Regions from separate parts of the Antribacter sp. NEAU-D49 genome, predicted to be linked through region 1. Evidence: riboswitches for the same ligand, from Rfam matches in the RefSeq annotation. Region 1 holds a riboswitch; the other holds the start of a gene.
What was found. A riboswitch is a leader RNA that binds a small molecule or an ion and turns the genes downstream of it on or off. The one in region 1 is predicted to bind thiamine pyrophosphate.
Positions count from the first base shown of each region.

Region 2: another riboswitch for thiamine pyrophosphate. It lies ahead of thiC (phosphomethylpyrimidine synthase ThiC); the one in region 1 lies ahead of thiO (glycine oxidase ThiO).

Region 1 covers NZ_JBXTSN010000013.1:113,706-129,335, reverse strand. The annotation lists gene guaA (glutamine-hydrolyzing GMP synthase) at 1-425, opposite strand, end outside; gene AC060K_RS12145 (ABC transporter ATP-binding protein) at 448-2,223, opposite strand; gene AC060K_RS12140 (ABC transporter ATP-binding protein) at 2,220-4,007, opposite strand; gene AC060K_RS12135 (DUF3817 domain-containing protein) at 4,126-4,518, shown strand; gene AC060K_RS12130 (ThiF family adenylyltransferase) at 4,515-5,816, shown strand; gene AC060K_RS12125 (thiazole synthase) at 5,897-6,712, opposite strand; gene thiS (sulfur carrier protein ThiS) at 6,709-6,957, opposite strand; gene thiO (glycine oxidase ThiO) at 6,954-8,225, opposite strand; TPP riboswitch at 8,217-8,321, opposite strand; gene thiE (thiamine phosphate synthase) at 8,354-9,004, shown strand; gene AC060K_RS12105 (YceI family protein) at 9,108-9,833, shown strand; gene AC060K_RS12100 (SURF1 family protein) at 9,933-10,829, opposite strand; gene AC060K_RS12095 (phosphoketolase family protein) at 11,037-13,547, shown strand; gene pta (phosphate acetyltransferase) at 13,558-15,630, shown strand, end outside.
Region 2 covers NZ_JBXTSN010000013.1:9,001-24,630, forward strand. The annotation lists gene rarD (EamA family transporter RarD) at 1-826, opposite strand, end outside; tRNA gene AC060K_RS11525 (tRNA-Tyr) at 970-1,050, shown strand; tRNA gene AC060K_RS11530 (tRNA-Thr) at 1,254-1,326, shown strand; tRNA gene AC060K_RS11535 (tRNA-Met) at 1,389-1,465, shown strand; gene rpmG (50S ribosomal protein L33) at 1,572-1,742, shown strand; gene AC060K_RS11545 (FAS1-like dehydratase domain-containing protein) at 1,774-2,244, shown strand; gene AC060K_RS11550 (MaoC family dehydratase) at 2,241-2,681, shown strand; gene AC060K_RS11555 (C39 family peptidase) at 2,723-3,910, opposite strand; TPP riboswitch at 3,972-4,077, shown strand; gene thiC (phosphomethylpyrimidine synthase ThiC) at 4,075-5,802, shown strand; gene AC060K_RS11565 (LacI family DNA-binding transcriptional regulator) at 5,950-7,065, opposite strand; gene AC060K_RS11570 (MFS transporter) at 7,231-8,589, shown strand; gene AC060K_RS11575 (lytic polysaccharide monooxygenase auxiliary activity family 9 protein) at 8,684-9,733, opposite strand; gene AC060K_RS11580 (UDP-N-acetylmuramate dehydrogenase) at 9,952-11,130, shown strand; gene AC060K_RS11585 (L,D-transpeptidase family protein) at 11,184-12,128, opposite strand; gene AC060K_RS11590 (adenosine deaminase) at 12,248-13,339, opposite strand; gene AC060K_RS11595 (lytic murein transglycosylase) at 13,442-14,158, shown strand; gene AC060K_RS11600 (response regulator) at 14,177-14,803, opposite strand; gene AC060K_RS11605 (sensor histidine kinase) at 14,800-15,630, opposite strand, start outside.

The DNA.
Region 1 (15,630 bases):
GTCTGGTGGTCCGGGGTGTCAGCGAGCAGGACACCCGCCGCGCACACCTCCACCTCCGTGCCGCCGTACTCGCGCAGCCCCGTCTGCGCCACGTCACCGCCGAGCGCCTGCGCCATGGCCTGGAAGCCGTAGCAGATGCCCAGCACCGGCACCCCGGCCTCGAACAGCTTGGGGTCCACGAACGGCGCGCCGGTGGCGTAGACCGACGACGGCCCGCCCGACAGGATGATCGCCGCGGGGTCCTTGGCGAGGAGCTGGTCGACCGAGTACGTGTGCGGCACGATCTCGGAGTACACCTTCGCCTCGCGCACGCGGCGCGCGATCAGCTGGGCGTACTGGGCGCCGAAGTCCACCACGAGCACGGGCCGGTGCGCCGGCGCGCTCGAGGCAGCGGGATTCTGAGGGGTGGTGGCGGGGGTCGTCACCCCCCAAGTCTAGGTGCTCCCGCTACTCGTGCTGCCAGCTGTGCCAGAGCCGGGCGTACTCGCCGCCCGCGGCCACCAGCTCGTCGTGCGAGCCGATCTCCGAGATGCGGCCGCCGTCCACGACCGCGACCCGGTCGGCGTCGTGCGCCGTGTGGAGGCGGTGCGCGATGGCCACCACCGTGCGGCCCTCCAGCACCGCGTTCAGCGACCGCTCGAGGTGCCGGGCGGCACGCGGGTCCAGGAGGGACGTGGCCTCGTCGAGGACGAGGGTGTGCGGGTCGAGCAGCACGAGGCGCGCGAGCGCCACCTGCTGCGCCTGCGCCGGCGTGAGCGGGTGCCCGCCGGAGCCCACCTCGGTGGACAGCCCGTCAGGAAGGGCCTCCACCCACTCGTGGGCGTCGACGGCCCGCAGCGCCCCGAGGAGCTCCTCGTCGTCGGCACCCACCTTGGCGAGGCGCAGGTTCTCGGCCAGCGACCCCACGAACACGTGGTGCTCCTGGGTGACGAGCGCGACGTGCTTGCGCAGGTCCTCGAGCGGGAGCTCCACCAGCGGCACCTCGCCCACCGTGACCGACCCGCCCGTGGGCGGGTGGATCCCGGCGAGCATGCGGCCCAGGGTGGACTTTCCGGCGCCCGACGGGCCCACGACGGCGAGCCGCTCCCCCACCCGGAGGTCGAGGTCGATGCCGTGCAGCACGTCGTGGCCCTCGCGGTACGCGTACCGCACGCCGTGGGCACGCACGTGCTCGTCCTCCGGGCCGGTGTCGCCGGCCTCGCGGTCGGGCTCGACGAGGCTCACGCCGATCACGCGGGCAAGTGCCACGCCGGCCACCTGGAGCTCGTCCAGCCAGAAGATGAGGTCGAAGACGGGCCCGCCCATCTGGTGGGCGAACGCCGCCACGGTGGTGACCGCGCCGAGCGTGGTCTGCCCGTTCGCCAGCAGCCAGCCGCCCCAGAGCAGCACGGCGACCGGGGCGATGGCGATGGCCGCGTCGAGCGACGGGATCAGGCGGTTGCGCAGGCCGAGGGTGTACTTCTCGGCCTCGAACGCCTCGCGCAGGTCGTCGTTCACGCGGCGTCGCACCCGCGCGCCCAGGTGCAGCGCGTCGACCGTGCGCGACCCCTCGACGGACTCCGTGATGGTGCCGTTGAGCGCCGCGTAGGCCGCGGACTCCCGCAGGTAGCCGGGCGTCGCACGCTTCAGGTACCAGCGAGCGCCGACGACGATGAGCGGGACGCCCACCAGCAGGCCCAGTGCCACCAGGGGGTCGGCGAAGAAAGCCGCCACGAGCGTCATGCCCAGCGTGACGATGCACCACAGCACGCGCGGCACGCCCATGCGGACGGCGTTCTGCAGCTTGTTGACGTCGTTGGTGGTGCGCGCCACCAGGTCACCCGTCCCGGCGCGCTCCACGGTGGACAGCGGGAGCCGGGTCACCGCGTCCATGAACTCCTCGCGGAGGTCGGCGAACACCATCTCGCCGAACACCAGGGAGTACCGCGAGGCGAACCGCATGACGACCGCCTGCACCACGACGGCCCCCACGAGGAACAGCGCCAGCTGGTTGATCGCCGCGAGGCTCGTGCCCGCCGCGACCTGGTTCACGATGCGGCCCAGCAGGAACGGGCCCGCGAGCCCCGCCACGGCGCCCGCCGTGTGCAGCACCGCGACCCGCACCAGCGACCCGCGGTGCTTGCGGAACAGCACGCCCACGGCGCGGTTGACCTGCGCCCGGTCCGCGATGGGCAGCTTGCCCGACGCCGGGGCGGCCCCGGGCGCCTGCGTGGTCGCGGTCATCGCGCACCTCCTACGGTCTCGCTCGTGATGTCGTCGTCGGTCTCGTCCTCGGCCATGCTGCGGCCCACGACCGCCCGGTAGCGGGCGCCGACCAGGTCGTCGCGCTCCAGGAGCGTCGAGTGGGTGCCGGTCGCCACGACCCGGCCGTCCTCGAGGAGGTGCACCTCGTCGAGGCGGTCGAGCACGAGCGGGCTGGCCGTGACGATCAGCGTGGTGCGCCCCCGGCGCGCGTCGGCCACGCGCTCGGCGATCCGTGCCTCCGTGTGGGCGTCGACCGCGCTGGTCGGCTCCACCAGCACGAGGATCTCCGGCTCGGTGAGGAGGGCTCGGGCGAGCGTCACCCGCTGGCGCTGACCGCCCGACAGCGACCGTCCCTTCTCGGGCAGCTCCCCGGCGAGGCCGCCGGGCACGCTGTCCAGCACGTCGTGCGCGTCGGCCACCAGCATCGCGGCGGCCAGCTCGGCCTCGACCCGCCGGCCCCGCGGGTCGATCTCCTCGCCGAGGATGCCCGAGAACACCGTGGGCGTGGCCTCGGACACCACCACCCGGTGGCGCAGGTGCTCCTTGTCGAGGTCGCGCAGGAGCACGCCCCCGAGCCGGACCGGCGTGGGCTCCTCGAGCTCGTCGTCGAACCGGCCGAGCCGCGTCGCGAGGCGGGCGGACTCGTCGGGCTCCGCGCTGACCAGGCCGATCACCCGGCCCGGCGTCAGCACGAGCCCGCTGGCCTCGTCCACCAGCTCGGCGCCGGCGGGCGGCGCTGCGGCCGGCTCCGCGGGCTGCGGCGTGGCCGACTCGACCCGCAGGACGTTGAGGATCTTGCCCGCGGAGACGTGCCCGCGGACGAGCTGCTGCAGCATCTGGGTGGCCAGCTGGACCGGCCACGAGAGAAAGGCCGTGAACCCGTAGAACGTCACCAGCTCGCCGGCGGTGATCTCGCCCAGCACGGCCGCGCGGGCACCGATCCAGAGGACGAGCGCGACGAGCAGGCCGGGGAGCAGCACCTGCAGGCCGTCGAGCACCGACTGGACGGCCGCGACGCGGACGCCCTCGGCCCGCACCGCCTGCGACTGGCGCGCGTAGCGGCCGGCGAAGACGTCCTCGCCGCCGATCCCGCGGAGGATGCGCAGGCCCGAGACCGTGTCGGCGCCGAGGGTCGTCAGCCGGCCCGTGGCCTCGCGCTGCGACGCCTGACGCGACTGCAGCGGGCGCACCAGCAGCGCGAGCACCGCGGCGACGGCAGGGATGCCCAGCACCACGACCAGGCCGAGCACCGGGTGCAGCACCAGCATGACCACCGCCACGGCGAGGTACGACACCACCGACCCGACGAACCGGCCGAGGTGCGCGTAGACCTCCCCGACCCGCAAGGCGTCGCTGGCCACCGCCGAGACGACCTCCCCGGTGGGGAGCGTCTTGGTGATGGCGTGCCCGGCGCGCGAGGCCTTGAAGCCCACGAGCTGCGAGAAGGAGAACGCCGACCGGATCCAGTTCTCGACGTCCCACGTGTGGTCCAGCACGCCCGCCACCACGATGACCAGCGCGTTCAGCGCCAGCACACCGCACCAGAAGAACAGCCCCGAGCCGAACCCGCGCGCCAGCCCGTCGTCGATCGCGCGCCCCAGGAGCAGCGGGCCCACCGCCGAGGCGAGCATGGTCACCGTGCCCATCAGCACGCTCAGGGTCAGCACGCCACGCTGCTGACCCGCCTGCCAGAGCAGCAGTCGGGCGGGTGAGATCAGCGGAGGGCTGCCGGGGTCCGGCAGAGGGAGGGGGCGCACGATCATCTACGGTACGAGCCGCCACCGGCACGGAGCCACGCATTAAGCGGACGCCCGCGTGAGGTGCGCCACCGGCGCACCCGCGGATGGCGGCCGGGCACGGCCGGAGGCATATCCTCGTGGCGTGAGCACCGAGATCACCACCGACGCAGCGACCACCGCGATCCGCAAGGCGCGGGGGGCCCTGTACCGCTACCGGTTCATGGCGCTCCTGACGGGTGTCATGCTCCTCGTCCTGGTCGTCGAGATGGGGATCAAGTACGGGCTGGGGGCGGTCACCGACGTGTCGGGGATCATGCCCTTCATCGCCTGGGTGCCCTTCGCGCACGGCTGGATCTACGTGGCGTACCTCGTCACCGTCGCCGACCTCTGGTCCAAGATGCGCTGGGGCTTCGGGCGCCTGGTCACGATGGTCCTCGCGGGCGTCGTGCCGGTGATGTCGTTCGTGCTGGAGAAGAAGGTCCACTCGGAGGCGCTGGCGAAGCTCGCCGCGCTGGAGGAGCGCTACCTGTCGTGACGAACCCCGTCACCACGGGCGCCCCCGCCCCGGCGCTCCCGCCGCTGGTCGCCCCCGGGCCGGAGCTCACCCCGGACGACCTCGCCCGCTACGCACGCCATCTCTCCCTGCCCGGCGTGGGCGTCGAGGGCCAGCGCCGCCTCGCGGCGGCGCGCGTGCTCGTCGTGGGCGCCGGCGGGCTCGGCAGCCCGGCTCTCCTGTACCTGGCGGCGGCCGGCGTCGGCACGCTCGGCATCGTGGACGACGACGTCGTCGACGCCTCCAACCTGCAGCGCCAGGTGCTGCACGGGGCCGGTGACGTGGGCCGGCCCAAGACGGCCTCCGCCCGCGAGACGCTGGCGGGGGTCAACCCGGCGACGCGCGTCGTGGAGCACCGCGAGCGCCTCGGCTCGGCCAACGCGCGGGACCTCCTGTCGGGCTACGACCTGGTGCTCGACGGCTCCGACAACTTCGCCACGCGCTACCTCGTGTCCGACGCCGCGGAGCTCGCCGGTGTGCCCGTCGTCTGGGGCGGCCTCTACCGCTTCCAGGGCCAGGTCGCCACGTTCTGGGCCGCGCCGCCGGGCGGCGTGCCGGGCGTGACGTACCGGGACGTCTTCCCGGAGCCGCCGCCGCCCGCGCTCGCCCCGGACTGCGCCACCGGCGGCGTGCTGGGCGCCCTCTGCGGCACGATCGGCTCCGTCATGGCGACGGAGGCGATCAAGCTCGTCACCGGCGCGGGGCGCACGCTCCTGGGCAGGCTCGCGGTCTACGACGCGCTCGAGCTCACCTGGCGCCACCTCACGGTGCGCCCCGACCCGTCGCGCGCCCCCGTCACCGAGCTGCCCGACGACGCCGCGTACGCCACCTTCTGCGGCCTGCCCCCGGCGCCGACCGACGCCGCGCAACTGGCCGGCGCCTACCCGGTCACCGCTCAGGGCGAGGCCGACGCGCGGCCCGGCCCATCGCCGTCGGCCACCGTGACCCCACGCGAGCTCGCCGCGCTGCGCGACCGGGCCGTCGGGGCCGACGAGCCCTTCGTCCTGGACGTCCGCGAGGACTGGGAGGTGGCGATCGCCGCCCTCGACGGCGCGCACGTGGTCCCCTCGGGCGACTTCCTGCGCGGCGACGTCGCAGCGGCCACCTCGCACGTGGCCGACCTCGCGGGCGGCCGCACGGTCCACGTCCTGTGCAAGTCGGGCGTGCGGTCGGAGCGGGTCGCGGCGGTGCTGCGGGACGCCGGGCTCGACGCCCGGAGCGTGGCGGGCGGCATCGTGGCCTGGTCGCGCGACGTGGACCCCACGCTCCGCTCCTACTGACCGTTGCTGTGGGTATGGCTGTGGTGTGAATCCGCGGCGATATTCACGTCATAGCCATACCCACAGCGATGGTCGGCCTGTCAGAGCGCCAGGTCCAGGTTGCTCACCGCCATCCGGCCCTCGGCCGGCGACGACGCCAGCGCCCCCTCGCGCCGGGGGATGCGGCCGGCGTGGGCGGCGTCGTACCCGGCCTCGACGGCGAGGCGCATCGCCCGGGCCATCCGGACCGGGTCCCCGGCGCGGGTCACCGCGGTGGCGAGCAGCACGGCGTCGCAGCCGAGCTCCATCGCGAGCGCGGCGTCCGACGCCGTGCCGATCCCCGCGTCGAGGATCACCGGCACCTGGGCCGAGCCCGCGATGGCCGCGATGTTCCGCGGGTTGAGGATCCCGAGCCCGGACCCGATCGGCGCGCCGAGCGGCATCACGGCCGCGCAGCCGACGTCCTCGAGCCGGCGCGCGAGCACCGGGTCGTCGTTCGTGTACGGGAGCACCACGAAGCCGTCGCGCACCAGCTCCTCGGCGGCCTCCACGAGGCCGAGGGGTTCGGGGAGGAGGCTGACGTCGTCGGCGATCACCTCGAGCTTGACCCAGTCGGTGCCGCACGCCTCGCGGGCGAGGTGCGCCGTGAGGACCGCCTCCCGCGCGGAGAAGCAGCCCGCGGTGTTGGGGAGGGCACGGATCCCGAGGCGGTCGAGGAGGCCCCACACGGAGGCGTCGCTCGCGGGCGCGCCCGGCCGTGGTCTGGCAACCCGCCGCAGCGCGACCGTCGTCAGCTCCGTGCCGGACGCGACGAGCGCCTCTTCGAGCGCGAGCAGGCTCGGCGCGCCGCCGGTGCCCATGACCAGCCGGGAGCCGAGCGGCGTCCCGGCGATCGTCAGCGTGCCCACGGCGCTCATCCGCCCTGCACCGCGGTGACGAGCTCGACGCGGTCGCCGGGCGACAGCATCGTCGTGGTCCAGGCGCCGCGCGGCACCACGGCGTCGTTCACGGCGACGGCCACGCCCTGGGGCGTGCCGTCCACGACGCAGCCGGGCACCAGGGCGACCACCAGCTGGTCGATGCGCGCGCCGCGGTCCAGCGCGTACGGCTCGTCGTTGACCACCGCGTACGCGGTGGGCGGGGCGGAGGACGGGGAGGTCATGCGGGGGCTCCTCGGGTCGGGGCAGGGGTGGGTGTGTCAGGGCCGGCGGTCCCCGGGCGGGCCGGGGTGAAGCGCCGTGGGTCGGCAGCGGCCAGGGCGGCCGGTGGCTCGCGGCCGGTCAGGACGGCGAGCACCGCGTCGGCGGTGATCGGCGCGAGCAGCACGCCGTTGCGGTAGTGGCCGGTGGCGAGGCACAGGCCGGGCACCTCGGTGGCGCCCACCAGGGGGAGGTTGTCGGGCGTGGCCGGCCGGGCCCGCGGGGTCACCTCCACCAGGGCGGCCTCGTCCAGCGCGGGAAGGAGCGCCCGCGCGTCGCGGAGCAGGGCGAACACGCCGCCCGCGGTGGCGCGACGGTCGTCGGGCGCCTCCTCGCTGGTCGCGCCCACGACCACCTCCCGGTGCTCCGGTCCCCCGCCCGGCGCCGCGCCGGTCCCCGGCGCGCGCGGCACCACATAGACGGGCCGCCCCTGGACGACGCCGCGCACCACGTGCTCCGGTGCACCGCCCGGCGCGGCGTCGAGCCGGAGGGTCTGCCCCCGCACGGGCCGGACCGGCACGGCGACGGGCAGGTCCGCGACCAGCTCCGCCGACCGCCAGCCGGCGGCCAGCACCACGGTCCCGGCCCGGTACTCACGCCCGGAGTCGTCCAGGGCCCCGGTGACGGCCCCCCGGTCGCGCAGCAGGCGGACGGCGGCCCGGTGCACGACGACGGCGCCCGGCTCGGCAGCGAGTCCCGCCAGGAGGGCGGCGTGCGTCGCGCGGGGGTCGGCCGTGTGGTCGCCCGGCATCCAGGCGGCGCCGCTCACGCGGGGCCCGAGGAGCGGCTCCCTGCGACGCGCCTGCGCGGGCCCGAGCTCGGTCGAGTCGAGCCCCCAGCGTCGGTGGAGCCCGGCCCAGCGGCGCAGCTCGGCCATGTCGTCGGCGTCGTACGCGGCGGTGAGCGTGCCGGTGGTCCGCAGGCCGGTGCCGGCCCCCGTCGCGGCCTCCAGGCCGGCGGCGAACGCGGGCCAGGCAGCGGCCCCCGCGAGACCGAGGCGGGCTGCCGCCTCCTCGCCGAACCACGACTCGCTCACCGGGGCGAGCATCCCGGCGGCGGCGTGCGTGGCCCCGTCGCCCGGCGCGGGGTCGAGGACGGTGACCGTCAGCCCCGCGCGGGCAGCCCGCCACGCCACGGCGGCGCCGACGATCCCCGCCCCGACGACGAGCACGTCGACAGGGCGCGCGGACGCGCCCTCGGGGGGACCGGGGTGGTGCCGTGGCACCGTCATCTGGCTGCTCCCTTCGCTGGCATGACCCAGATCAGGTTCGACGGTCGGCGCTCCAACGCCCTCTCAGCCCCGTCCGGGGCTCCCGTGCGTGGCCCACCCTACTCCGGCCGCTGGCTAGGCTGACCGGCGTGACCGACTTCCGGGCCCGCCTGGCCGACGCCCGCCTCTACCTCTGCACCGACGCCCGCGAGGAGCGGGGCGACCTCGAGGACTTTCTGCACGCCGCGCTGACCGGCGGCGTGGACGTGGTCCAGCTCCGCGACAAGACGCTCGACGTGGCCCGCGAGCTCGAGCTGCACCGGCTCGTCGCACGGGTGGCCGCCGAGCACGGCGCGCTCTGGGCCGTCAACGACCGGGCCGACGTCGCGGCGCTCACCGGCGCGCCCGTGGTCCACACCGGCCAGCGGGACCTCCCGGTCGCGGGGGTGCGCTCGCTCGTCGGCCCGGTACCGGTGCTCGGCCGCTCCACCCACTCCCGCGAGCAGGCCGCGGCGGCCGAGGCCGACCCGGACGTGAACTACTTCTGCGTGGGCCCGCTGTGGGCCACGCCGACCAAGCCGGGTCGAGCCGCCGTCGGCCTGGACCTGCTGCGCCAGGTCGCGGAGAGCCGCCCGGCCACGCCCTGGTTCGCGATCGGCGGCATCGACGCCGACCGGCTCGGTGAGGTGCTGGACGCGGGGGCGGAACGGATCGTCGTCGTGCGCGCGATCACGCAGGCTGCCGACCCCGAGCGCGCGGCGCGCGAGCTCCGTGAGCGGGTCGTCGCAGCGACCGGCTGACCCTCCCCGGCCGCCTGTCAGGCGGTTCCCAGCGTGGGAGGGCAGGCTGGTACCGGCGCCGGTGGTCGCCCGCCGCGCCTGACCTGTGAACCCTGGAGGAGACGTGGCGGCACCCAGCACCCCTGGCAGCACCGGTCCGGCGAGCTCCGGCTCCCGCAGCCCGGCCCGGATCGTCCTGTGGGTCGTGATCGGCCTCGTGGTCCTCGCGCTCGCCGTCTTCGGCGGCACGCGCCTGTACGCGAGCATGCAGACGGGCGACGACGTCGCGGCGCCCGCCGTCGGCACCGAGGCCCCGGTCTCGGCGGCCGCGGTCGAGGACCTCGACGGCGAGTACGCCGTGGCCGAGGGCTCCGAGGCCGGCTACCGCGTCGACGAGGTGCTCGCCGGCGAGGACGTGACGGTGGTGGGCCGCACCGACCAGGTGACCGGCTCGGCGACCATCGCGGACGGCGAGCTCAGCGAGGCCACCGTCGAGGTCGACATGGCGAGCATCGAGACCGACGAGTCCGCACGTGACGGCCAGTTCCGGTCCATCCTCGACACCGCCACGCACCCCGTCGCCACCTTCGAGCTCGCCTCGCCCGTGGACGTCTCGGCCGTGGCCGACGGCGAGACCGTCACCGTCGAGGCCCCCGGCACCATGACCATCAAGGGCACCTCGCAGGACGTGACCGCCACCCTGCAGGTGCGCCTCACCGAGGCCGGTGCCGAGGTCAGCACGCAGATCCCCGTGGTCTTCACCGACTACGGCGTCGACGCCCCGAAGCTCGGCTTCGTGACGGTGGAGGACGAGGGCTTCGTGGAGGCCCAGCTGCAGCTCGCCCGCTGACGCCACGGACCGCCGTCACCAGGTAGTTCTTCCCCGCCTCGACCGCAGAAAGGGAACAGCTACCTGGTCGCGGGGCGCCGGTGCGGGCCCGCCGCCGGCTCAGCCCGGGAGGCCCGCGATCCCCGTCGCCGGGTCGGACGCGTCGCCGCCACGGCGGCGGCCGCCGGCCATGTCGTCGCGCACCATGCGGACCCAGAGCGCCACGGCGAACGCTCCGAACACCCACCACTGGAGGGCATAGAACGCGTTCTGCACGTTGACGCCGGAGCCCCCGTCGAGGGTAGGGCGGGGAAGGAGGGCGGGCCCGTCAGCCGCCGGCGAGGGCGACGCGTCCGAGAGCACCACGTACCCGGTATAGACCGGTCCGCCCCACTCCTGCACGAGAGCCCCGAGCGCGATCCGGTCCACCTGCCCCTCGGGCAGCACGGGGCCGCCGCCGGAGACGGCCTCGCCCGCCTGGAGCCAGCCCGTCACACGGATCTCTCCGGCGGGAGGGCCGACGGCTTCGCCGGGCGACGCGACCCAGCCGCGCACCACCGCCACCGCGGGCGGGCCCGACAGCCCGGCCCACGAGCCGCCGCCGGTGCCGTCGTCGGACACGCGGAGCGGCGTGAGCACCAGGTACCCCTCGCGCCCGTCGAGGACGCGCCCGGGCACCAGGCGCTGGCCGTCCGGCTCGTACTCTCCCTTGACCTGGACCTGCCGGCTGACGAGGTCGCCGGGGAAGGACTCCTGCGGTGCGAGCACCTCGCCCAGCCAGGCGGGCCCTTCCGCCACGGCCTCCGCGGCGGCCTGCCGGTCGGCGAGCTCCGCGCGCTCGTACGCGCGGTCCAGCTGCCAGACGCCGAGGCGCCCGCACACCGCCGCTGCCAGGAGCAGCAGGAGCAGGACACCCACCATGCGGGGCTCCCGCGCCACCTCCCAGAAGGTCCGACGCCGGTCGCCCGCCTCGGGCGTCGGCGTCACGGACGCCGGGGTCGCGACGGGAGAAGGCATGCCCCCACGGTAGTCGTCCGCGACCGCTCCGGCGGAATCCTCGCGGCCCTCAGGTGTGCGGTCTCCGTCACGGAATATGACCTGACAGAGCGCCAGATCCACCTCACCCCGATCACCTGGTGCGCCCGGGCATGTTCTGGGGTCGAATGAAAGCGCGGCGCACGTCGCCGCAGCCGACCCGACAGCCCTGGCAGACAGGAGCGTGTGATGACGACGACCACCGTCCCGAGCACCGACCGAGCGGCCACGGAGGGCGCCTGGCGCGCCGCCGGCACCGCGGAGCCGGGGCCCGAGGAGCTGGACCTGATCGACGCGTGGTGGCGCGCGGCCAACTACCTCTCCGTGGGCCAGATCTACCTGCTCGACAACCCGCTGCTGCGGGAGCCGCTCACCCGGGACCACGTCAAGCCGCGCCTCCTCGGCCACTGGGGCACCACGCCCGGCCTGACCTTCCTCTACGCGCACCTGAACCGGGCGATCAAGGCCCGGCAGCAGCCCACCCTCTACGTGACCGGCCCCGGCCACGGTGGCCCGGGCCTGGTCGCGGCCGCGTACCTGGACGGCACCTACTCCGAGTACTACAGCGACATCACGCAGGACACCGAGGGCGTGAAGCGGCTGTTCCGGCAGTTCTCGTTCCCGGGCGGCATCCCGAGCCACGTGGCCCCGGAGACGCCCGGTTCGATCCACGAGGGCGGCGAGCTGGGCTACGCGCTCAGCCACGCGTACGGGGCCGTGTTCGACAACCCGGACCTCCTGGTCGCGGCGGTGGTGGGCGACGGCGAGGCGGAAACCGGGCCGCTCGCCACGAGCTGGCACTCGAACAAGTTCGTCAACCCGGCGCAGGACGGCGTGGTGCTGCCGATCCTGCACCTCAACGGCTACAAGATCGCCAACCCGACGGTGCTGGCGCGCATCCCCGAGGACGAGCTCCGCAACCTCATGGTGGGGTACGGGCACAAGCCGTACTTCTTCGCCGTGGAGGACGAGTCGCAGGAGTCGCCCGCCGAGTTCCACGCACGGTTCGCCACACTGCTGGACGAGGTCCTGGACGAGATCGCGGCCATCAAGGCCCGCGCCGCCGACGGTGACCTGACGCGCCCCATGTGGCCCATGATCGTGTTCCGCACGCCCAAGGGCTGGAGCGGTCCGGACACCATCGACGGCAAGAAGACGACGGGCTCGTGGCGGGCGCACCAGGTGCCGCTGGCGAGCGCCCGCGACACGGAGGAGCACCTGCAGGTGCTCGAGCAGTGGCTGCGGTCGTACCGCCCGGAGGAGCTGTTCGACGAGGACGGGTGCGTGCTGCCCGAGATCGCCGCGCTCGCGCCGGAGGGCTCGCTGAGGATGAGCGCGACCCCGCACGCGAACGGCGGGCTCCTGCTGCACGACCTGCGGCTCCCCGACTTCCGGAAGTACGCCGTGGACGTGCCTGCGCCGGGCGGCTCCGTCTCCGAGGCGCCGCGTGTCCTCGGGCAGTGGCTGACCGACGTGATCCGCCTGAACCCGACCAACTTCCGCATCTTCGGGCCGGACGAGACGGCGTCGAACCGCCTGCAGGCGGTGTACGAGGTCACGGACAAGCAGTGGAACGCCGACTTCCTGGGCAAGGACGTGGACGAGCACATGGCTCGCGCCGGCCGCGTCATGGAGATGCTCAGCGAGCACCAGTGCCAGGGCTGGCTGGAGGGCTACCTCCTGACGGGCCGGCACGGGCTGTTCACCAGCTACGAGGCCTTCATCCACATCGTCGACTCGATGTTCAACCAGCACGCCAAGTGGCTGAAGGTCACCAACCACATCCCGTGGCGCCGGCCGATCGCCTCGCTGAACTATCTGCTGAGCAGCCACGTGTGGCGGCAGGACCACAACGGCTTCAGCCACCAGGACCCCGGCTTCATCGACCATGTGGTGAACAAGAAGGCGGAGATCGTGCGGGTGTACCTGCCGCCGGACGCGAACACCCTCCTGTCCACCTACGACCACTGCCTGCGCAGCCGGCAGTACGTCAACGTGGTGGTGGCCGGCAAGCAGCCGGCGCCCAACTTCCTCACCATGGAGCAGGCGGTCGAGCACTGCACCCGCGGCCTGGGGATCTGGGAGTGGGCGGGCACGGAGGTGCCCGGCGAGAAGCCGGACGTGGTCCTCGCGGCGGCGGGCGACGTGCCCACCCTGGAGGTGCTGGCGGCGGCCGACATCCTGCGTCGCGAGCTGCCCGAGCTGAAGGTCCGCGTGATCAACGTGGTGGACCTCATGCGCCTGCAGGACTCCCGCGAGCACCCGCACGGGCTCACGGACTCGGAGTTCGACGGGCTCTTCACCGCGGACCGGCCGATCATCTTCGCGTACCACGGCTACCCCTGGCTGATCCACCGCCTGACGTACCGCCGCACGGGCCACGCGAACCTGCACGCCCGCGGGTACAAGGAGGAAGGCACCACCACCACGCCGTTCGACATGGTCATGCTCAACGACCTCGACCGGTACCACCTGGTCATCGACGTGATCGACCGCGTGCCGTCGCTCGGCGCGGCACAGGCAGGCCTGCGGCAGCGGATGCAGGACGCCCGGCTCCGTGCCCGCGCGTACACGCGCGAGCACGGGGAGGACATCCCCGAGGTGCGCGACTGGGTGTTCCCGGACGTCGGGGAGACCGCGACCGAGGAGGGCGGGCCGCAGTACAGCGCCGCGCTCGACACAGGCGGCGACAACGAGTAGAGATGCGTCCATGACCGCGAGCCCGACAGTCCGTTCCCTCGTCATCGCGTCGCCCGAGGGGGAGACCGGGAAGTCGACGGTCGCGCTGGGGGTCCTCGACCTGCTGGTCCGCCAGGTCCAGCGGGTCGGGGTCTTCCGCGCCGTCTCCCGCGTCCCCTCCGCGGGGCCGGACACGCCCGACCGCGACTACGTCCTGGAGATGCTCCTCGAGCACGACGGCGTGGACGTGCCGTACGAGGACGCCGTGGGCGTCACGTACGACGAGGTCCATGCGGACCCGGAGGCGGCGCTGTCGCGCATCGTCTCCCGGTACCACGACATGGCCGCACACTGTGACGCGGTGGTGGTGCTGGGCACCGACTACACGGACGTGGCGGGGCCCACCGAGCTGTCGTTCAACGCGCGTATCGCGGCGAACCTCGGCGCGCCGGTGCTGCTCGTCGTCTCGGGGCGCGAGCGCACCCCGGACGCGGTGCGCGCCCTGGCCGAGGTGAGCCTGGCCGAGCTCCGCGCGAACCATGCCCAGCCGGTCGGCATCGTCGTCAACCGGTGCGGCACGCAGCCGGGCGCGCGGCCCGACGACGTCCGCGCCGCCCTCACCGACCTGCGTGCGGAGGAAGACCTTCCGGTGTGGGTCATCCCCGAGGAGCCGTTCCTCACCGCCCCCACCGTGGGACAGCTCCTCGAGGCGGTGGACGGCGAGCTCACGCTCGGCGACCCCGAGCTGCTGACCCGCGAGGCGCTGGACGTGCTCGTCGGGGCGATGAGCTTCGAGCACCTGCTGGAGCGGCTGTCCGACGGCGCGGTGGTGATCACCCCCGGTGACCGCACCGACGTGCTGATCGGCCTGCTCGCCGCGCAGACGGCGCCGACGTTCCCGTCCCTGGCGGGCATCGTGCTCGGCGGCGGGTTCTACCCGGAGGGCCGGACCGCCGAGCTGGTGGCCGCGCTGGAGCCCAAGGTCCCCATCATCCGCACGGACGGCGACACGTACCCCGTGGCGCGGGCGGCGGCCAAGACGCGCGGGCGGGTCACTCGTGCCTCCACCCGCAAGATCGACACTGCGCGGGCCCTGTTCGAGAAGAACGTGGACGGCGAGGAGCTGGCCGCACGGCTCGACGTACCGCCACCGCAGGTCGTCACCCCGCTGATGTTCGAGTACCGCCTCATCGAGCGAGCACGGGAGGAGCGGCGGCACGTGGTGCTCCCGGAGGGCGACGACGACCGCATCCTGCGGGCCGCGTCGACGGTGCTGGCGCGCGGGATCGCCGACCTGACCATCCTCGGCGAGGAGACCGCGGTCCGCGGCCGCGCCACGGAGCTGGGCCTCGACCTCGAGACGGCGCGGGTGCTGTCGACGACCGACCCGGAGAGCGTGAAGCGCTTCGCCGAGGAGTACGCCCGGCTCCGGGCCCACAAGGGCATGACCGTGGAGCGGGCTCGCGAGGTGGTCACCGACGTGTCGTACTTCGGCACCATGATGGTGCACCTGGGCCTCGCCGACGGCATGGTCTCGGGCGCCGCGCACTCCACCGCGCACACCATCCGGCCGTCGTTCGAGATCATCAAGACGCAGCCCGGGGTCTCGTCGGTGTCGTCGGTGTTCCTCATGTGCCTGGAGGACCGCGTGCTGGTCTACGGCGACTGCGCGGTCATCCCCGACCCCACCGCCGAGGAGCTGGCAGACATCGCGATCTCGTCCGCCGCCACGGCCACCCAGTTCGGGGTGGACCCGCGGATCGCGATGCTGTCCTACTCGACCGGCACGTCCGGCTCGGGGGCCGACGTGGACAAGGTCCGCACCGCGACGGAGCTGGTCCGCGAGCGCCGTCCCGACCTCGACGTGGAGGGCCCCATCCAGTACGACGCCGCGGTGGACGCGTCGGTCGCGGCGTCGAAGCTGCCGGGGTCCGACGTGGCGGGGCGCGCGACGGTGTTCGTGTTCCCCGACCTCAACACCGGGAACAACACCTACAAGGCGGTGCAGCGCTCCGCCGGCGCCGTGGCGGTGGGCCCGGTGCTGCAGGGCCTGAACAAGCCGGTCAACGACCTGTCCCGCGGGGCGCTGGTCCAGGACATCGTC
Region 2 (15,630 bases), 100 kb from region 1:
CGAACAGGAACTGCAGCGCCGGGCCCAGGTACTGGAGCATCCCCACCACGGAGAGCGGGAGCCGCCGGGCGGCGCCGCTGAACAGCAGCAGCGGGAGCGCGGTGATGATGCCCGACGACACCATGAGCAGCGCGTGGCCCGTCCCGTGGTTGCCGAACGCGCCGTCGGCCCCCAGCCAGACCAGGAACACCGCGGCGAACGGGGCGGCGACGGTGGTCTCGACCGCCAGGCCCGGCAGGGCCTGGACGGTGCGGCCCACGCGGTTCTTGACGAGCCCGTAGACCCCGAACGTGCAGGCCAGCGTGAGGGCGATCCACGGGAGGCCGCCCACTCCCAGCGAGATCACGACGACGGCCGCGGCGCCCGCGCCGACCGCGACCCACTGGGCCGGGCGCAGCCGCTCGCGCAGCACGAGCACCCCGAGGAGCACCGTGAGCACGGGGTTGAGGAAGTAGCCGAGAGCGGCGTCGAGGACCCGGTCGGTGAGCACGCCGTAGACGTAGACGGTCCAGTTGGCCACGATGAGCGCCGACGCCAGCGCGAGCGTGGCGAGGGTCCGCGGCGTGCGGAGCGCTGTCCAGTAGGCCCGCAGGTGCCGGGTCGCGGCCAGTCCCAGCAGGCAGAACAGCAGGCTCCACACGATGCGGTGCGCGATGATCTCGAAGGCGCCGGCCGGTTGCAGCAGCGGGAAGAACAGGGGCATGCCGCCCCAGATGAAGAAGGCGCCGATGCCGAGCGGCAGCCCCCAGCGGTCCGCGGTGCCCGACGGCGGAGCCTCCTTCGCGAGCGCGGTCGCGTCTGCCTGGGGCTCGGTGGGGGAGGGGATGCTCACCTCGTCACGATAGGTGCCCAGGACGACGACGGCGGACGGGCGCCTGACCGGCGGCTGTGTGGCGCTGGTCACGGCCCGGCGCCCGGATTCGATTTCGCCTCAGGGCGGTGGACGCGTTAATGTTGCACCCGCACCACGGCAGGTTGCCCGAGCGGCCAAAGGGATCTGACTGTAAATCAGACGCGTAAGCTTCGGGGGTTCGAATCCCTCACCTGCCACAGCCGGCCAGAGGCCCGGAACCACACGGTTCCGGGCCTCTCGCGTGTTCGGCGGCTGCGGAGCTCCAGGCCGTCCCGGGGCTGTCCAGGGGCGGTGCGGGCACCGTTCCCGGACGGGCTCCGGGCCGTCGTCCGCGGTGTGACGCAGGCCCTCCACATCCGATTTCACACGTGCCGCCGGACCGTGTAATGTTCTACCCGCTGCCCCGATAGCTCAGTCGGCAGAGCATCTCCATGGTAAGGAGAAGGTCAAGGGTTCGATTCCCTTTCGGGGCTCTGTGATCGGCGCGGGGCCGCCCCCTGGAACACGGGCGGGCGGCCTCGCGTTAGTCACGTGCGGCGGGGTAGCTCAGCTGGTCAGAGCGCACGACTCATAATCGTGAGGTCGCGGGTTCGAGCCCCGCCCTCGCTACCAAGCACATCCTTCACGGTCCAGCCTGCCTGGATCACCGTACGGCGGCCGGAGTCGTACGGCCCGAGACACACATGCGCCTCTCCGTGAGGCGCGAGAGGTGAGAACCATGGCAAGCAAGAGCGCCGACGTCCGCCCGAAGATCACGATGGCGTGCGTGGACTGCAAGGAGCGGAACTACATCACGAAGAAGAACCGCCGCAACGACCCCGATCGTCTCGAGCTGGCGAAGTTCTGCCCGCGCTGCGGCAAGCACACCGCGCACCGCGAGACCCGCTGATCCCGCTGCGGTAACAACTCTTCATACCGACGTGGCGAACACTCTGCCCGACCCCGGCTTCGCCGGGCGCGAGTACCCGGCGACGAGCCCGTACTCCGTAGGCCGCGAGAAGATTCGTGAGTTTGCCTCAGCCGTCGGTGCGGCCCACCCCGCGCACCACGATCTCGTGGCGGCGCGGGGTCTCGGCTATCCGGACCTGGTTGCGCCCGCCACCTTTGCGGTGGTCGTGGCGCAGCGCGCAGAGGCGCAGTACATCCAGGACCCGGCGGCCGGCATCGACTTCTCCCGCGTGGTCCATGCCGACGAGCGGTTCACGCACCACCGTCCCATCGTCGCCGGCGACGAGCTCGTGACGGTGCTGCACGTCGACTCCGTGGCGACGCGGGGGGCCATCTCGCTGGTCACCACCCGCTGCGAGATCTTCGCCGAGTCCGGAGACGGCGTGCGCGAGCCCGTCTCCACGGTCACCTCCACGCTCGCGGTCCGGGGTGAGGGCGCATGAGCACGCAGGAGACTGCGGTGCCGCGGCTCGCCGACGTGGCCGTCGGCGACGTGATCGGCACCCGCACCATCGAGCTGGACCGCTCCCGGCTGGTCCGCTACGCCGGTGCGAGCGGCGACTTCAACCCGATCCACTGGAACGACTCGTTCGCCGAGGGCGTGGGCCTGCCCGGCGTCATCGCGCACGGGATGCTGACCATGGGCTCCGCCGTGGGCCTGGTGGAGGACTGGGCGGGCGACCCGGGCGCCGTCGTCGACTACCGCACGCGCTTCACGCGGACCGTCACCGTCCCCAACCCCGGCACCGCGACCGTGGAGGTCACGGGCACGGTGGCCGTGGTAGACGCCGACGCGGGCACGGTCCGCATCGACCTGACCGTCGTGTCCGACGGCCAGGCCGTCCTGGGCCGCGCCCAGGTGCTGGTCCGCCTGTCCTGACTGTCCCGCGGGACGCCCCGCGGCCCGGCGCGCACGGCCGATCACCAGTTCGGCGTGGCCCCCGGCACGTTCTCCGGCAGCGGCAGGTCCGCCGGCCGCACCACGTAGGTGAGCCCCCGGGTCGACCTCTGCCAGACCCGCTCCAGGCTCGCGCGCGGGTACACGTCCCGCACCAGCCCGTCCGACGCCCGGTTGGGGTCGTTGACGATCGCGTCGCCGTCGGCGGTGAACCCCACCAGCACGAAGAGGTGCCCTTCGGTCGCGTACCCGGCCTCGGGCAGGTCCTCCTTCGCCCACGACCCGGAGAGCACGAGCGGGATCCCGGCCGCGATGAACCGCTCGGCCTCCGCGAGCGACCGCAGCCGGGTCACCAGGCCGAGGAGCCCGAAACGGTGCGCGTAGGCGGTGCTGAACGCCCAGTTCCCCGCCCCGCCGTACGCGTGGTCCCAGGTGCCCAGGGCGGCGTACGCGACCTGCGGGTGCGCCGCGGCGTCGATCCGTGCGAGCTCGTCGGCCGGGACCGCGTACGCAGGCCCGTAGAAGTCCTGCACCATCGTGACCGAGGTGGGAGAGCACCACACCGTCCCGCCCCCGCCGAAGGCCGGGTACTCGCCCGAGTGGACCAGCTGCGAGTACGCCGGCACACCGAGCTCCACGTGCCGGCCGAGCGTGAAGGCGCTCGTCGCGCCGGGCTCCGGCGATGGCCCCGTGGCCAGCAGGGAGAGCTGGCGCAGGTGTGGTGCGGCCGCCGAGCCCGACGGCCGGAACATCGTCACCCGCGCGCGGAGCGCCACGGGCTCTCGGCCCGCGCGGGCCACGTAGCTGTCGGTCGAGATGGCGGCGTCCTCGTCGTCCTGACCGGGCACGGACGCCCGGCGGATGTCGCCCGCCGCGTGGTCGCACCCCGAGGCCCAGCGCCCCAGGACGAACCACCGGGTCCACCGGTCGTCGGCCACGCGGCCCTGGAGCTCGACCTGGAGCCAGGTCCCGGGCGGGGTCCTCGCGTTCCACGACGGCACCGCCTCCCGGACGGCGTAGCCCGCCTCGACCACCGGGGACGTCCAGGTCCCCGCCTCGTACACCACGGGCGAGCCGTCGCCGTACGGGTCGGTGAACTCCACGGGGGCGCCTCCGCGCCCCAGGGCGACCCCGGCGTCGTCGGGCAGGAGGTGCTCCGCAGCCCCTCCGGTGAAGCCGTCAGGCCCGGCCCACGTGGTCAGCGTGATCATGGCGGGAACCTGCCAGAGAACGGACGATCCACGCGGAAGGCGCGCGGTGCTAAGGTCGGCATCGATCCCACGGGTGCCCTCGTAAGGGCTGAGATCGGGCTGTCACGGCCCGGGACCGTCGAACCTGACCGGTTAGCACCGGCGTAGGAAGCAGGAGTTCTCTCATGGAGACAGCACAGTCCCGCACGCTCGCGTACGAGCACGACACCGAGGCCGGCCTGCGGGTGCCGGTGACCGAGATCGCCCTCGCGCCGTCCCCGGACGGCACGCCCAACGGGCCGGTGCGGGTGTACCGCACCCAGGGTCCGGGGGCGGACCCCGTCCGCGGCCTCCCCGCGCTCCGGGAGCCGTGGGTGGTGGCCCGCGGTGACACGGAGGAGTACGAGGGCCGACGCCGCGACCTGGCCGACGACGGCCGAGGAGCCCTGCGCCGTGGTGCGGCGTCGGAGGAGTGGCAGGGGGTCCGACGTCGGCCGCGCCGGGCCGCCGAGGGCCGGACCGTCACCCAGATGCACTACGCCCGCCGGGGCGAGATCACGCCAGAGATGCGGTTCGTCGCCCTGCGCGAGAACTGTGACGTCGAGCTGGTGCGCAGCGAGGTCGCGGCGGGCCGGGCGATCATCCCCAACAACGTGAACCACCCCGAGTCCGAGCCGATGATCATCGGCAAGGCGTTCCTGGTGAAGATCAACGCCAACATCGGCAACTCGGCGGTGCACAGCTCCATCGCGGAGGAGGTCGAGAAGCTCGAGTGGGCCACCCGCTGGGGCGCCGACACGGTGATGGACCTGTCGACCGGCGACGACATCCACACCACCCGCGAGTGGATCCTGCGGAACTCGCCGGTGCCGATCGGCACCGTGCCGATCTACCAGGCGCTCGAGAAGGTGAACGGTGACGCGAGCGCGCTGACCTGGGAGGTCTACCGCGACACGGTGATCGAGCAGTGCGAGCAGGGCGTCGACTACATGACGGTGCACGCGGGCGTGCTGCTGCGCTACGTGCCTCTCACCGCGGACCGCGTGACGGGCATCGTGTCGCGCGGCGGCTCGATCATGGCGGGCTGGTGCCTGGCGCACCACCAGGAGAACTTCCTCTACACGCACTTCGACGAGCTGTGCGAGATCTTCGCCCGGTACGACGTCGCCTTCTCCCTGGGCGACGGCCTGCGGCCCGGGTCCCTCGCGGACGCCAACGACGCCGCGCAGTTCGCCGAGCTCGACACGCTGGCCGAGCTGACGAAGCGGGCCTGGGCGTACGACGTGCAGGTCATGGTCGAGGGCCCCGGCCATGTGCCGTTCCACCTGGTGCGGGAGAACGTCGAGCGGCAGCAGGAGCTGTGCGACGGCGCGCCGTTCTACACGCTCGGCCCGCTGGTGACCGACGTCGCCCCGGGGTACGACCACATCACCTCGGCCATCGGGGCCACGGAGATCGCGCGGTACGGCACCGCGATGCTCTGCTACGTCACGCCCAAGGAGCACCTCGGCCTGCCGGACCGGGAGGACGTCCGGACCGGGGTGGTGACCTACAAGATCGCGGCGCACGCGGCCGACGTCGCGAAGGGCCACCCGGGCGCGCGCGACCGGGACGACGCGCTCTCGAAGGCGCGGTTCGAGTTCCGCTGGCGGGACCAGTTCGCGCTGTCGCTCGACCCCGAGCGAGCCGAGGAGTACCACGACGAGACGCTGCCCGCCGAGGCGGCCAAGACCGCGCACTTCTGCTCGATGTGCGGTCCCAAGTTCTGCTCGATGCGCATCTCGCAGGACATCCGCTCGGAGTTCGGCGGCATGTCGGAGCAGGAGCAGATCGCCGGCATGGCCGAGCGCTCCGAGGCGTTCCGCGAGGCGGGGTCGAGCGTCTACCTGCCGGAGCCGCGCGTCCGCTCCTGACCCCTCCGTCTTCCCGCTGTGGGTATGGCTGTGGCGACAATTCCGGCCGGAATTGTCGCCCCCCGCGGGGCGGGGGGGGGGGTGCGGGTGGCGCTCATGGCGGCCCCCCCCCCCCCCCCACCCCAAACCCCACCGCGAGGGGTGGGGTCAGAGCTCCGGGACCGGGCCCGTCGTCGTGCCCTGTACCAGGCCCACCTCCAGCGTGACGGTCTCCGGCTCGTCGCCCGCGAGGAGAGCGATGACGGCGCGGCCCAGCGCCTTGCCCTTCTCGGTCAGCGGCTGGTGCACGCTGGTGAGGACGTCGGGGGAGAGCCACGGCAGGTCCAGGCCGTCGAACCCCGCGATGGAGACGTCCTCCGGGATGCGGAGCCCCAGCTCGCGGGCGGCGATGACCGCACCGGCGGCGAGGAGGTCGGAGTGCGCCACGATCGCCGTGGGCCGCTCCGACGAGGGCACCCACGCCCCGAGGATCTCCATGGCGGCGTCGCGACCGTGCTCCACGAGCGAGGCGGGCGTCTCCCACGACAGCACCGGCTCGATGACGTCGCGCACCCCGGACAGGCGGTTGCGGGTGGGCGTACGGTCCGCCTGCTCCAGGCGCTCGGGCGACACGGGGCCGGACCGCTCGTCACGGCCGAAGGGCAGCGCGATCTCGGCGATACGCGTGTGGCCGAGCTCGACGAGGTGCCGCACGGCCTCGGCCGCGCCCCGGCGGTCGTCGATGGCGACCAGCGGCGCGCCGGGCACGGCATGGCCCTCGCCGATCACCACGGGCACACCGCGGCGCTGCAGCGCCGCGACGTTGGGGTCGTCGGTGAGCGCGCCCCACACGAGCACCGCCACGTCCATCGCCGCCGCCTCGACCAGCGGGTCGACGGCGGGCGGCAGACCCACGGTCTCGAGCCCCGCGAGCTGCAGCGACCCCTGCGGCGTGCCGGGGACGAGGAGGACGCCGAGACCCTGCTCGCCGATCGTCGACACGAGGCCGTGGAGCACCTGGACCGACACCGGGTCACGGAACGAGCGGCCCAGCTGGTCCCCGATCAGGACCCCCACGATCCCCGAGCGGCCCGACCGGAGCTGGCGGCCCAGCGGGTTGGGGCCCGAGTACTCGAGGTCGCGTGCCGCCTGCAGCACCCGCTCGCGGGTCTCGGCGGTGATGGGCCCGGCGCCGGAGAAGGCGAGCGACGCCGTGGACACGGACACGCCTGCCAGCTCGGCTACCTTGGCCAGGGTCGGGCGGCTCCCGCGTTCTCGGCTCATCGAGGCTCCTCGGTGGCGTCGTCTCGGCGGCCGCCGGAATCCGCTGGACCGCACGCTGGTTGTCGTGTGTGCTGGCTGTCGAATCGTTGCGCGCCTCGTCGGCGACGGCGCGCCCGCCAGCGTACCCGCACGTCGGGCCGCTCGCCCTGAACCACGAGGAGTTTTGTGCCTATCACCCCCGGTGCTGCCACCAGCGCCGTTCCCCGGTCCGCGACGGCGGCCGCCCGTGCCGTGTTCGCCGTCTTCGCCGCGAGCGGCTTCGGCTTCGCGAGCTGGGCGTCCCGGTTGCCGGCCGTGCGCGACGGCCTGACCTTCGGCGAGGGGGAGATGGGGCTGCTACTCCTCACCGGGGCCATCGGCTCCGTGATCGCCATCCCGCTGTCGGGACTGGTGGTCGAGCGCCTCGGCACGTCCCGCACCGTGGTGGTCTTCGCCCTGATCTTCACCGTCGGGGTCGCGGTCGCGGCGTTCGGCGTGCACTCCGGCGACCACCTCGCCGTCCGGGCAGGTCTCGTGGTGTTCGGGGTGGGCGCCGGCGTCTGGGACGCCGGCATGAACCTGGAGGGCGCGGCGGTGGAGCAGCGGCTCGGCCGCGCCGTCATGCCGGTCTTCCACGCCGGCTTCTCCTTCGGCACCGTCCTCGGCGCGGGCGTCGGTGCGCTCGCGGCGCGCTTCGCGCTGCCCGTCGAGTGGCACGTACCCGCGGCCGGTGTCGTTGCTCTTCTCACTGTCGTGGTCTCCGTCCGGTTCTTCCTGCCCGAGCCTGCGCCCGACGCCGCCCGCCCGCCCCAGGTGCAGCCCGTCGCCGACGCGGCGGCGCACCGTGCGGCTCCCGACCTGCAGGCCGACCCGGCTGCTACCGCCCTGATCAGCGCCCCCACGGACGCGACCGGGCCGGACGAGCGACCTGCATCGGGCGGCACCGGGCCCCAGGGCGCTCGCGGCCTGCTCGCGGCGTGGCGGGAACCCCGCACCCTTGCGGTGGGCCTCGTGGTGCTGGGCGCGGCCCTGACCGAGGGCGTGGCGAACGACTGGGTGGGGCTGGCGGTCGTGGACGGCTTCCACGTGCCCGACTCCGTGGGGGCGATCGGCCTGGCGGTGTTCCTCACCGCGATGACGACGGCTCGCCTCCTCGGCACGCGGGCCATCGACCGGTTCGGCCGGGTAGTGACGCTGCGGGTCTCCGCGGTGCTCGCGATCGTCGGCGTCGCGGTCTTCGCGCTCGTGCCGTCGCTCTGGGTGGCGCTCGTGGGCGTGGCGCTCTGGGGTGCGGGTGCGGCCCTCGGGTTCCCCGTCGGCATGAGCGCGGCGTCGGACGACCCGGCTCGGGCGGCGATGCGGGTCGCGGTGGCGTCGACCATCGGGTATTCGGCGTTCTTCGTCGGCCCGCCGCTCATCGGGTTCCTGGCCGACCTCACGGGCTACCGCCTCGCCGTGCTCGTGCTGGCTCTTCCGGTGGCGCTCGGCCTCGTGGCGGCCGGGGCTGTACGGCCCCTCGCCACTGCGGCGGGCTCGGCGCGCTGACGTTGCCGTCGTAGCGCAGACGAGAACAACACTGTGCAGGCAACCGACAGCGGTTGCCTGCACAGTGTTGTTCTCACTGCCCTCGTCTGCTCGGCTACGCTGCCGCGCAGGTGGCGGTCAGCCCCGAGGAGCTGCCGCTGCCGAGGAACCCGGCCGTGGCCGTGCCCCCTGCCTGCAGGCTGCCGTTCCACTGGACGTTGGCAATGGTGTTACCGCCGGAGACGGTCCCGTTCCAGGCCTGCGTGATCGTGGCGCCGGGGACGGTGACCCGCCAGCCGTTGATCGGGGCGGAGCCGGCCGTCACGCGGACCTCAGCCTGGTAGCCACCGCTCCACGAGTTCGTCACGACCACGGCGGCCGTGCACTGCCCGGTACCCGGCGTGGGCGTCGGGGTCGGGGTCGGGGTCGGCGTCGGCGTGGGGGTCGGGGTGGGCGTGGGGGTGGGCGTGGGCGTGGGCGTCGGGGTCGGCGTCGATCCGGTGCCGCCGATGTTGATGTCCGAGCACAGGTAGTACGGCTGGTCGAGGTGGCTGGCCTGCCAGATCGTGAACAGGACCGCACGGCCGCTGCGGCCCGCGAGGTTCACGTCGGTGACGTACGGCGACGTCGTCGGGTAGCGGCCGGTCTCCTTGACCAGGTCGAGGTCGTCCCAGCCCAGCGCCTCGCGCGTCGGGTCGAAGCCCGCCTTGGAGACGTAGATCCGCAGGTAGTCGGCGCCGTGGTTGGCACCGTCGGTGAGCGTCAGGCGGAACTGCTGCGCCACGTTCTTGGCGACCCAGGCGCCCGGGGTGTCGAGGGAGGCGTAGAGGCCGCCCTGCGTCCGGCCGCCCGAGCAGAGCTGGCCGTTCGGGATGACCTGCTCGTGCCGGCCGCCCACACCCTCACGGAAGAGGCCGTTCCAGTTCCACATGGTGTTGGGGTTGGCCTGCCAGGCCTGCCAGCACATCGGGTCCGTCTGGGCCATGGTGGGGTTCATGTGGTCGTCGCCCCAGCGCTCCCAGCAACCGTAGTTACGGGTGGGCGGGTCGGTGACTGAACCGTGGGCCGTGGCCGTCGGCGCAGCGACGGTCATGGCCAGGAAAGGGGCCAGCACCGCCACCGACAGGGCGGCGGCGAGATTGCGTAGTCGCGTGCGGGTGGACATGACGTTCCTCCAGGGTGATCGTGCTTTCGGGGGTGCAGCACCTCACTGTGGAGACCCTCCTCCCGGGTGAAAACCGTCCGAACCGTTTAGGCTCCGGAACAGCTCTCGACACCCCGATCGAAGGACACGCCGGTCATGTGCAGAACATCGGCAGACCTCACCCGCTCCATGTCGAGAATGTGCACAAGGTCTTGGCGTTCGGTAGATAGGCTTGCAGGGTGAGGCTTTACCCGTCGCAGACCGTCGTCCCCAGTCTCGCCGACCTGACCACCCTCCGGGTCGGTGGGCCGGCCGCTTCCTTCGTCGAGGCGGCCGCGGAGGAAGAGCTCGTCGCCGCAGTTCAGGAGGCTGACGACGAGGGTGTGCCCCTGCTCGTGGTGGGAGGCGGCTCCAACCTGCTCGTGGCCGACGAGGGCTTCGACGGCGTGGTCGTCCGCGACGCCCGGTCGGGCATCACGGTCGAGTCGACGGACTCGTGCGGCGGTGCCGTCGTGTCCGCTCCGGCGGGTCAGAACTGGGACGAGCTGGTGGAGCGCGCCGTCGGCGAGGGCTGGGTGGGCGTCGAGTCGCTGTCCGGCATCCCGGGCACGGTGGGCGCCGTGCCGGTCCAGAACGTGGGGGCGTACGGCCAGGAGGTCGCGGGCGTGATCGCCACGGTGCGCACCTGGGACCGGGCGGAGCGGCGCAAGCGGACGTTCAGCGTCGGCGAGCTCGACTTCGGGTACCGCACCTCGCTGCTGAAGCGCTCGATGCACGTGGCGGCGCGGTCGGTGGACCCGCAGGCCCCCTGGTACCCGTCACCGCGCTACGTGGTGCTCGAGGTGCAGTTCCAGTTCCGCCTGGGCTCGATGTCGGCGCCCGTGGGTTACTCCGAGCTGGCGCGCCGCCTCGGCGTCGAGGTGGGTCAGAAGGCGCCGTCGGCGGACGTGCGTGAGGCGGTGCTCGCGCTGCGCGCCGGCAAGGGCATGCTGCTCGACAAGCCTGCCCCGGGCGGCGAGCCGGATCACGACCGGTGGAACTCCGGCTCGTTCTTCACCAACCCGGTCGTGCCGGTCGAACACATGGACCTGCTGCCGGCCGAGGCGCCCCGCTACCCGGTGCGCTCAGCGCTGCCCGCCACGTCGACCGGACCCGCGCTCGGCGCGGTGGATCCCGCCCTGGTCAAGACGAGCGCCGCGTGGCTCATCGAGCACGCCGGCTTCGGCAAGGGCTTCGGCCTGGCGGGCGAGCGCAGTCCCGCGCGCCTGTCGACCAAGCACACCCTCGCGATGACGAACCGCGGAGGCGCCCGGGCCGAGGACGTCGTCGCCCTCGCACGTGCCGTGCGCGACGGCGTGCGCGACCGGTTCGGCGTCACGCTGGTCCCCGAGACGGTCCTCGTGGGCGTCACGCTCTGACGAGCACGGTCCTGTGGCCCGGGCTGGGCCCAGAGGTCAGGGCCCTTGGTGGGTCAGTAGACGATGACAGTGGTGCCCTGCGGGGCACCCCACGAATCCCAGATCCAGTTCATCGCGGCGTTCGACACCCGGATGCACCCGTGCGACGCGGGGTGCGGCGGGATGGACCCGGACCCGTGCACCGCGATGCCGCCGGTGAAGAACTTGGGCCGCCACATGTCGCCCAGCTCGAGGCTCGACGAGTGCATCCCGTCCACCTGCCGGCCTACGGCGAACGTGCCGCGCGGCGTGGAGGCCCGGTAGCTGCGCCCCTGCGCCTCGAACCTCTCCCCGTTGCCTGATGACGCGTTGATGACGCGCACCACCTGGCCGTTCTCGACGGCGAGCAGGAGCTGGCGCTCGAGGTCGATCTCGATCACCTTGCCCTGGGACGTCCGGGCCTGCGGCCGGACGCCCTGGTCGAGCGCGGCCTGCGTCTGCGGCCCGACGACGCCGTCGCGGTACAGGCCGGCGGCCTTCTGGAGCGCCCAGACCGCCTGCTGGGTGTTGTGCCCGAAGTCGCCGTCCACGTCGGTGATGAAGTACCCGAGGTCGGCGAGCCGCTGCTGCAGCGCGGCGACCCGTTCGCCCTGGGCACCGGAGGCGAGGTCCGCCGGCGGCTCGGGCGCGGGCGGGGGCGCCGCCTCGGGCGGCGGCGTGGAGGCGGCCGGGCTCGGCGTGGGGGTTGCCTCGGGCGTGGGGGTGTCCGACGGCGTCGGGCTCGCCTCCGGCGTCGGCGTCGCCTCGGGGGTGGTCTCACTGGGCGAGGGCTCCGGCGACGGGCTCGTGCTCGGCTCGCCGGTGGGGCTCGCGGACGGCGAGACGGTCGCGGTCGGGCTCTGACCGCCTGCCTCGGGCGTCCCGCTGCCGCAGGCGGCGAGCAGCCCTGCGCTCACCGCCACGGCGCTCATCGCACCGATCGCGCGCAGCGCGCCCGGAGCTCGTCGTGCGTCCCTCATGTCCGTCCCCTCACACAGTCGTCCCCGCGAGGTCGCGCCTGCCGGCGCGTCCCTGCTCCCCTGTGTCTAACAGACGCACGGCGCGCCGAAGCCGTTGTCCCCCGACGGCGTGGCGTTCGTCACCAAATCGAGACCGGATTGTCCCTTTCGGAGCGGGTTCGGTCGGGGTCCTCCGCTGCGGCGGCGTCCGGGTCGGGCTGGGAGAGCCAGCTCTCGACCCCCGCGAGCAGCCGCGCCTTGGTGGACGACGACGCCCGGCTCGCCCTGATCGAGGACCTCGCCAGGGCCGCGAGCTCCCCGTCCGAGAAGCCGTGCTCGTGCCGGGCGGTCTCGTACTGGGCCACGAGCCGCGAGCCGAACAGCAGCGGGTCGTCCGCGCCGAGCGCCACCTGCGCCCCGGCGTCCACGAGCGTGCGCAGGGGAACCTCGCCCGGATCGTGATAGACCCCGAGGCTCACGTTCGACGCGGGATTCACCTCCAGGCTGACGCCCCGCTCCACCACCTCGGCCAGCACGCGTGGGTCCTCCGCCGCACGGACCCCGTGGCCCAGGCGGTCCGGGACCAGCTCGGCGAGCACCTCCCGGACATGGTCCGGGCCGAGCAGCTCACCACCGTGGGGGACGGCAGCCAGGCCAGCCCGCCGGGCGATGTCGAACGCGGGCCCGAACTCGGCGGTGTCGCCGCGACGCTCGTCGTTCGACAGGCCGAAGCCCACCACCTCGCCGGAGCCCTCGCCTGCGTACCGGGCGGCGAGCCGGGCGAGCGTGCGCGCGTCGAGAGGGTGCCGCATGCGCGAGGCCGCCACGATCACCGCCACCTCGATCCCGTGGGCGCGGCCCGCCTCCCGGGCGGCGTCGAGGACGATCTCGACGGCAGGCGTGATGCCGCCCACGAAGGGCGCGTAGGACGTGGGGTCCACCTGGAGCTCGAGCCGGCCAGAGCCTTCCGCCGCGTCGTCGGCCGCCGCCTCGTCGACCAGCCGCCGCATGTCCGCCTCCGACCGGACGCACGCCCGGGCAGCGTCGTACAGACGCTGGAACCGGAACCAGCCACGCTCGGTCGCGGGCACCCGGAGCGGGTCGTCGTCGACGAGCGCCTCAGGCAGCCGCACACCGTGCTGTGCCGCGAGGTCCACGAGCGTCGGGACGCGCATCGAACCGGTGAAATGGAGGTGGAGGTGAGCCTTCGGCAAGGTGGCCAGATCCCGCATCCGTGAAGTATGGCGAACGGGCGCCCCGCTGGCACCTCCAGGTGTGATCTGCATCATCCCCGCTTGTACCATTCGTCGCATCGTTGCTACGGGCGGGGGAGCATGGCGCAGACTCGGAGGAGCGGCGGAGTCGTCACCTGGGTGGTGCTCGGAGTGGTCGCCTGCGCCGCCCTGAGCGGCTTCGCCCGGGCGGCAGAGGGCGGCTCGGGCGGCCCGGGGGTGCCGGGCAGCCCCCCGGTGGCCGCCCCCGAGGGCGGGCCCGACGCCGGCTGGCTCGCCGCCACGGCCCGGGCGACCGACGTGCCGGCCCGCGCCCTGGAGGCGTACGCCCGCGCCGACCTCACCCTCTCCGTGACCGAGCCGGGCTGCGGCCTCCGCTGGACCCTCCTGGTCGGCGTGGGCGCCGTCGAGTCGTTCCACGGCACCTACGGCGGATCCCAGGTGGACGCCGACGGGCTGTCGCACCCACCCATCCTCGGCCCTGCGCTCGACGGCCGGCCCGGGTTCGCCTCGATCCCCGCCACCCGCCGCTCCACGGCGATGCACGGTGACCCCGTGTGGGACCACGCCGTCGGCCCGCTCCAGTTCCTGCCGTCCACCTGGGACCGCTGGGGGTCCGACGGCGACGGGGACGGCGACCGCGACCCCCACGACCTCGACGACGCGGCGCTCGCGGCGGGCCGCTACCTCTGCGCGTCGGGAGGCGACCTCACCACGGGCGACGGCGTCCGGCGCGCGCTCCTCGCCTACAACCGGTCGACGGAGTACGGCGAGCAGGTCCGGGAGAAGGCGTCAGCCGCCGCCGCGGCCGCGAGGTAGTGCCCTCGTCCGGCGTCTTCAGATCCAGCCGCGTTCACGGGCGACCGTCACCGCGGCGGTCCGGTCGGTGACGCCCAGCTTGGCGAACGCTCGGATGAGGTGCGTCTTGACGGTGGCCTCGGCGATGTACAGCTCGCGCCCCACCTCCCCGTTGGACAGCCCGCGGGCCACGAGCGCGAGGACCTGGGTCTCACGCGGCGTGGGTCGCTCGGCCACCGAGCGCACCGTGGACACGAGCCGCGTCGCCACGCTCGGCGCGAGCACCGTCTCGCCGCGCGCCGCCGCCTGCACGCCCGCCACCAGGTCCGCCCGGGGCGTGTCCTTGAGCAGGTACCCGGTGGCACCCGCCTCGACCGCCCGGAGGATGTCGCCGTCCGTGTCGTAGGTGGTGAGGACCACGACGCGGGGACGCGACCCGTGCGATCCGCCACCCGACAGGATCGCCGATGTGGCGGCCACCCCGTCCAGGACCGGCATGCGGAGGTCCATGAGCACGACGTCGGGTGCGAGCTCGGCGGCGAGAGCCACCGCCTCCGCGCCGTTCGCGGCCTCGCCCACGACGTCCAGGTCCGGCTCGACCGACAGCAGGCCCACGAGGCCGGACCGCACCACCGGATGGTCGTCGACCACCAGCACCCGGATCATGCCGAGCCTCCCGGGAGGGCGGCGCGCAAGGTCGTCCCGCCGGACGGTCCCGGGCCGACGTCGAGCGTCCCGCCCGCCTCCGTCACCCGTGCCCGCATGCCCGCCAGCCCGAAGCCGTCGGCGACGCCCTCGGGAAGTCCGCGGCCGTCGTCGGACACGCTGAGGACCGTGCGGTCCCCCTCCTGCGCGAGCCGCACGACGACGGCGCTCGCCCCGGCATGGCGCCGCACGTTGGCGAGCGCCTCCTGGGCCGCGCGGAGGAGCACCACCTCGGTGGGCGCGGAGAGAGACGGGACGTCGTCGGCCCGGACGTCGACGTGGACGCCGGTCTCGGCGCCGAACCGGGAGCCCAGCCGGGCGAGCGCCTGGGGGAGCGACGCGTCCTGGAGCGGCACCGGTGCGAAGGCCGCGACCAGCGCCCGTGCCTCGGCGAGGTTGTCGCGTCCCGTCTCCTCGACGATCCGGAGCCGCTCCCGGGCGTCGTCGTCATCCCCGCGGTCGAGGGCCGCCGCAGCGGCCTGTGCCTGCATGACCACGCTGGTGAAGCCCTGCGCGAGCGTGTCGTGGATCTCGCGCGCGAGGCGCTCCCGCTCGGCGAGCGCGCCCGCCTCGCGGTGCGACCGCGCGAGCTCGGCCTGGGCCGCGCGCAGCTCGCCCCACAGCCGCGCGTGCTCGTCCGCGCGCCGCATCGTCACCGACGTCCACAGGCCGAGGCCGACGGCGAACACCAGGGCCACGAGCAGCTGCGGCACCACGTGGACCAGGGTCGGGAGGTCGAAGCCGTCCGCGGAGGCGAGGCCTACCGCGATCGCCGCCGTGAAGACCAC